DNA from 3 places in the Lactobacillus sp. ESL0677 genome. Region 1 is predicted to be linked to each of the others. Evidence: predicted binding sites of a transcription regulator. Region 1 holds the regulator's gene; each other region holds the start of a gene.

Evidence for each region. The regulator LexA, encoded in region 1, represses DNA repair genes until DNA is damaged. The targets are predictions, from matches to a motif close to CNAACANNTGTTNG.
Region 2: the regulator LexA is predicted to act here: its motif matches at 945-958, upstream of xerS (tyrosine recombinase XerS).
Region 3: the regulator LexA is predicted to act here: its motif matches at 953-966, upstream of OZX76_RS08265 (Y-family DNA polymerase).

The regions. Positions count from the first base shown of each region.
Region 1 covers NZ_CP113946.1:1,248,142-1,250,420, forward strand. Annotated here, with positions in the region: gene OZX76_RS06060 (ABC transporter transmembrane domain-containing protein) at 1-365, opposite strand, end outside; gene OZX76_RS06065 (YneF family protein) at 443-661, opposite strand; gene OZX76_RS06070 (DUF896 domain-containing protein) at 732-980, opposite strand; gene lexA (transcriptional repressor LexA) at 1,123-1,746, shown strand; gene OZX76_RS06080 (uracil-DNA glycosylase) at 1,770-2,279, opposite strand, start outside.
Region 2 covers NZ_CP113946.1:1,000,064-1,002,342, reverse strand. Annotated here, with positions in the region: gene xerS (tyrosine recombinase XerS) at 1-891, opposite strand, end outside; gene OZX76_RS04805 (helix-turn-helix transcriptional regulator) at 2,130-2,279, shown strand, end outside.
Region 3 covers NZ_CP113946.1:1,684,682-1,686,960, reverse strand. Annotated here, with positions in the region: gene OZX76_RS08275 (Hsp20/alpha crystallin family protein) at 1-140, opposite strand, end outside; gene greA (transcription elongation factor GreA) at 349-810, shown strand; gene OZX76_RS08265 (Y-family DNA polymerase) at 985-2,279, shown strand, end outside.

The sequences.
Region 1 (2,279 bases):
TTTGTTGCGTGAGCCATCAAGTCACCGGTTCGGTGCCGTTGGTAAAACGTCCGGTCCATTTCCATAAAGTGATTAAACAATTTTGAACGCAATTGTCGCTCTAATTCGGCCGCGCCACCCCAAATTTTTTTGCGCCAAAAATAACGGAAGCCATATAACAGTAGTGCTGCCGCAATGATGGCTAAAATTAGGACACCATATTGCGCCCAACTAATATGTCCCTGGTCAAGCTGATCCGCCATTAAGCCCAATATCCGCGGTGGTACTAAATTAACTACCGAAGTTAGTGCTAAAAATGTAATGCCGACTAAATAGCGCTTCTTTTCCTTTTTAAAAAACCAACCTAATTTAAAAAATATTCCCATTTTTATTCCTATCTGACTCAACACCAAACCAAAAAAAGGCGGGGAACAATCCCCGTCTTTGCTAGTCAATCTTAAGATTAATTATTTTGATGCTTCATCATGTTCATCACTTGGTTAACCTTCTTGGCAGACGGTTTTTGTCCCATTTGTGACATCATCGCAACAATCATATCTTCACTGATTGGTGGATTTTCCTTAAAATACTTTTTCATATATGATCTTGCACCGTAAAAGCCACCAACGAGGCCGACTAACAATGCAACAATGATTAAAACAATTGCTAATGCCAAATTCATAAAAATTAACTCCTCAAAATATCCAATAGTTATATCTTACCTAAACTTGCCTAAAATTTAAAGGTTAAAATTAATCTTTTCTTAAACCTTTGCGTCTTTGGGCTTGCTTTGCCTTTTCAGACGTGATTTCTTTACCATTTTTATCAATGATGACCATATCTTCAATGTTTTGTTTAAAACTAGCACGGAAGTTTTTCAAAAATTCCTGATGTAATTTTTTACGTTCTTCTTCCTCTTCTTTAGTTAAATTGCCAGTCTTTTTTTTGCGATATAATTCATTAATGCGATCGATTGATTTCTTTTCTTCATCTTTAGTCATTTTTACACCTCTATTAAAAAAGTCTACCTTATTTAACTCAAGAAAAAAAGTTTAAGTTCTTAGAACATTTGTTTGTCTTTAGCAAAACTTTTTGGTAAACTTACCTTATAGAAATTTTATCTTACAGTAATGGGGAGCAATTATGCCTGTTAATCATGATTCCAAACAATTAGAAATATTACGCTATATTTATGAAACCGTGGCAGACCGTGGCTTTCCCCCTACTGTGCGTGAAATCTGTGCCGCAGTTAATTTATCTTCGACCTCAACAGTTCACGGTCATTTATCCCGTTTAGAGCGCAAAGGTTTACTAATTAAAGACGCCACTAAGCCGCGAGCTTTAGAAATTACAACAGAAGGTAAACGAGCATTAGGAATTAAGCCGAGTGAAATTCCAGTCGTCGGCGTTGTTACTGCTGGACAACCAATTTTAGCCGTTGAAGATATTGAGGATTATTTTCCTCTTCCGCCAGACTTAGCCAATGATGCTGGCGACCTATTTATGTTAAAAGTGCACGGCGAAAGTATGATTAATGCTGGTATTTTAAATGGCGACAACGTTATCGTGCGTAAGCAAAGTTCCGCTATTAATGGTGAAATTGTTGTCGCAATGACCGAAGAAAACGAGGCAACAGTTAAACGTTTTTATAAAGAAAAGAACCATTACCGCTTGCAACCCGAAAATGACACAATGGCACCGATTATTCTTGACCGCGTGCAAATCTTAGGTAAGGTAGTTGGCCTTTACCGTAATAATATTAATTAATCAAAAAGACTAGAATTTTCGTTCTAGTCTTTTTGATTATCTAAATACGGCTTCAGTGCGAGCCAATCTTTTTTAATAGTTTCCGTCAATTTCCGATTATAAAAAACTGCAGCCGGATGATATTCCATTATTACCGTATATTTTTCCGTTGACCATTCATAGCCATCTTCAGCAGTATTCAACTGCAAAATTGGCGCTTGCGCAATTACTTGCCCGTGCTCTTGCGAAATGCTGTGTCCAGGACCAAGCAAGCGTTCGATTGCAGTGCCGCCAACGGTAACGATAATTTTAGGCTGAACATGCGCAATTTCATAATCGAAGAATGGTGCGTGAGCCAAAACTTCCTTCTTAGTTGGTTTACGATTCGGATGCTTAATAACCTCTTTATTTTCTTTCTTACTGAAAACAGTTTTGGTCGCGTAAGGACGACTACGAACGACGCTGGTAATATAGACATCATCTCGCGTTAAACCAATTAATGCCAAGGATTTCATTAATTCCTTACCTGAACTGCCATGAAACGGAACATGAGA
Region 2 (2,279 bases), 250 kb from region 1:
CGTCAGCGGGTGGCCGAAGCTAGCAGAATACTTGTTGACCATTTTTTCAATCGCGTTAGTGGTCATTCTTTTTGTTTGCTGGTGCCACCGCGTTAAGAAAAATGCCGTTTCTTTCTTAGTAGTAGAATAACGCTCACGTCTAACTTTTTGATATTCAATAATATAATCCAAAGTCCATTCGGCAATTGGAACACTGTCGCGCTGACCACCTTTACGAGTTACATCAAGTGTAGCTTTTTTTAAGTTCAAATCTGCCAAGTTAACGCCAGCACATTCAGAAACTCGAATTCCCGTTCCTAAAATCAAGGCAATAATTGCCATATCGCGTTCTTTATTGATTTTGAAGGCTGGCAATGCCTGCTTATTGCAGTGCTGCTCGTACTCATTTTCAATAAAATCAAGAAACTGATATTTTAATTTACCAATGTACATGTGTGATTCAAGAATATGCGCCCGATAATTCAACGTCTTAGTATTATTAAGTGAGTCGATTTTGAGCATGACATTGCGTTCAAAGTAGGGCTGACCATCATTGTTATCAGCTGTAATCGTTAAAAACTTAAATAGGGAGCGTAAGGCATTAATTGACCGATTAATCGTTGTCGGTGAATTTAAATGTCCCTGTTGATTTTTCACGTGCCCCAAATAGTTAATGTACAGCATAATATCATTGCGCCGTAAATTAGCCAGTGTGTCAACACTCATCTGACTATTATCTGGTGCAGATGAGATTCCTTCTTGACGCAGCCAGTCAAAAAAGCGCCGAATTTCTGTTAAATATTGATATGTTGTCGTTAACGAATGGGTAGTACCAAAATTGTACTCCTTGACAAAATCCGGCATACCTTTAAGCTCAGCTTCAATTAAGTCTAAATACTTTTTAGTTTCCACAAATCTATTCTCCTTAAAAAGTTGATTACATTTAATAATTATAAAGCAAAAACAGAATGTATGTTCGAATTTTGGATTATGAAAGTGCTATAAGCGAGCAGAGGAGGGAGACTAGCGGGCTTAACGAAGTAAGTTGTAGCAAATAACTTTTGTTAAAAATAAATTCAGTCTTTATAGATATTTTTATGAATTTTAAAAATTATCTATATCTATAAGTAATTAAATAAGTTCAGTTAGTTAAAACAATTTAGCTAAAAAACACTGATACTTAGCCGTTTATACCTATCATTAAAATTATAGTTTTAATGATAGCAATTCAACAAAACTTAATACCGACACTCACAATTAAATTAATTACTCATTTATATACAAAATACAAATCATATAAATCCTTGCATAAAAAATTCAATCATTACCACTTTGTACTTTAATTACTTACCAGCAATTAACAAATTCAAACTAACTAGATTAACAGGTAATCAGTTATCAGCCAAAATAATTTCATTTGATTGTAGAATTACGTTCTCAGCAGTTATAAATAAAGCTTGTAAGAATACAAATTGAATCTTTGTATCAAAATACAGTTACTTAATCTAATTATTTACAATAGGCCATAATTTAAAGCCAGTCAGCGCTAACTCTTCTTGAAAATAATTATTTTTCTAATTAACTTTACATAATATATATTATACGAAGTTATATCTAGAATAATTTTAGTATTTACTCTTTTATATTCTTCTTCTCGACTGTTACCCCATAATTTTTTCTTACAAAGATAATAGCTGCTTAATTGTTGATTTTACTGGATAAATTTGGCAAAACAAGTTACTGACCACGCTAAGTTTACCAGATCAAAATTAATAATTACTTACTTAAACCAAGTAATTATTTAATTTGAAAGTCATTTAAGGATCCTATATTTTAAAAATTGTAAAATTTAAGCGATTACTAGGTAAAAATTAAATACATGGCATTTAATAATTAACTATACTTTAATCTTTTTGTTTAACTTTCCCATGTGACAAGCAATTACGCCATTTAAGATAATATTTGCCACTTTTTTCCTTTTTTATTTTAAGTTGAATTTTTCTAGGTGCATTTTTATTTAAATTTTCAGCAAAATGTCCTACAATACTATCTGGGGTTTTTAAAAATAATTTTTAATTTCAAATCGGTTACTTGAAATTAAAGATTATACTTATTATACTTATTATTTTTTGAAAGGGTTGATTTATTCCATGAGTATAAATTTAGGAAAAGAAATATGCCGTCGACGACGTGAACAAAAATTGACACAGGAGGATCTCGCTGAATTAAGTGATTTGTCAGTTAACTTTATTTCACGTCTTGAGCGTACTAAGAACCAAAACATTAGTATTCAAAAGCTT
Region 3 (2,279 bases), 440 kb from region 1:
TAGTTCTTGTCGTTTTCGGCAACATCTGCCTGCATTAATTTTGCCATTTCGTTATCATCAAAAAATTTCTGTGGAAGGTCAAACCAATCATTCATTGCGTCAAATAAGTTATTGTGACGATTCGTTAAATCTTGTGCCATAGTAAAAACTTCCTTTCAAAAATTAAATTATTGGTAAAGAAGACTTTCATTTCTTCCTTACACTGATTATTATAGTAGGCAGATTTGAAAAATGGAAATGTTTAGCACTCTTAATTTTAGAGTGCTAAATTTAAGAAAGAAAGTTTGCTATGACTAGCTATTTTACTTGTGGATAATTTTAAATTAAAAAACTAGAGGAGTAATATTTGTGGTTTATTATCAAAAAATGACACCGGAAGGCTACCAAAAAATTAAGAATGAAATTGCAGATCTAAAAAAGGATCGCCCCCGCAGAATTAAGATTTTGCAGGAGGCACGCAGTCTAGGTGATTTATCAGAAAACACTGAATACACAGAGGCTAAACGCGACTTGGGACACTTGCAAAGCAGGTTGCGTTACTTGGATAAGCAATTAAAGTATGCCGAAATTGTGGAAAAGACTAACGATGGCAAGGTTGACTTAGGAAAAACAGTGACATTAAAGTTTGCTGGTGATGCTGAAACCGAAGAATACCGCATTGTTGGTCGCATGGAAGCTAATTTAGACGAGGGTAAAATAGCATTTGACTCGCCACTAGGTCAGGCAATTATGAAGCAGCCGGTAGAAACAACGGTAACTGTGGCAGCTCCGGCAGGGGAATACCAAGTAACAATTATGGCTATTAAATAAGAAGGCACAATCTGAAATTTTCGGATTGTGCCTTTTGCGTTAAGTTCAGAAACATAAGAAGGTTGAGCAAAAAGATGTTAATTACTCTGAAATTGTTCTTGCCTGTTCGAACAAAAGTTCGTATAATAATTTTGATTAATAGCGAACAAATGTTTGTGATAAGGAAGTGCCATTATGTATGATTATCGTTATGAACCGCATCGCGTAATTTTTATGATTGACAATAAGTCGTTCTTTGCTAGTTGTGAGGCGATTCGGCTTGGGCTTAATCCGATGAAGGCTGTTTTAGCAGTTTTGTCGCACCAACCAAATACTAAGTTTGGCTCGGGCTTAATTATGGCAGCGTCACCTTTGGCTAAGAAGAAATATGGCTTAACTAATGTGATGCGTGCGCGTGATTTGCCGTCTAAAAAGCAAGCGCCAGATTTAATGCTGGTCGAGCCGCATATGAACCTTTATATCAAGCGTAGTATGCAGGTCTTGCAGATTTTCCGTAAGTACGCAGCAGAGGAAGACATTCATGTTTACTCAATCGATGAAAGTATGATTGACATGACTAAATCATGGCACTTATTTGGCGATGACCCCTATCTTGTTGCTCGCAAAATTCAACAAGAAATCCGCCAAACTTTGGGGCTGTACACAACTTGCGGAATTGGTGAAAATCCTTTACTGGCGAAGTTGGCGATGGATCTTGCCGCTAAGCACCGGCGCTCAATGATTGCGGCGTGGCACTATATTGATGTGCCAGATACAATTTGGCAGATTCCTAATCTTGAAGATGTTTGGGGAATTGGCAAACGAACGGCGAAGCGATTGCGGCAGTTGCAGATTAATAATATGTATGACTTGGCCCACACTGATCCCGCGATTTTGACTAAAGAATTTGGCGTGATTGGTGAGCAGCTGTTTGCCATGAGTTGGGGTGTTGACCGCAGTATTATCAGCGACAAGTTTGTTCCCAAAATGAAGCACTACGGCAATTCACAGGTTTTAATGCGGGATTATACGGACCAACAAGAGATTGAGATTGTCTTGCGTGAAATTGGTGAACAGGTGGCAGCGCGGATTCGGGCGCACCAGTTGCAGACGGGGTGTGTTAATTTGGCAGTTGGCTTTAACCAGTATCAGCAGGATGGTCAGCGGAAAGGCTTTAATGTTCAACAGAAGATCATCTCAACTAACGATAATGACTTGCTAGTAGCAGAGCTAGTGGCACTTTTTCGTAAAAATTGGCATGGCGAGACCGTTCGAACTTTGGGCGTTAGTTATAGTCAGTTAGTGCCCGATACTAGTCAGCAGCTGACTTTCTTCTTGCAGCCAGAGCGCCAGATTAAAAAGCGCAATTTTATTATGACAGTTGATAAAATTCGCCAAAGGTATGGCTTTACCAGTTTAGTTAAGGCTTCAAGTTTACTAAAGGGGGCAACGGCAATTCAGCGGAGCAGCCTTGTGGGCGGACATAACGG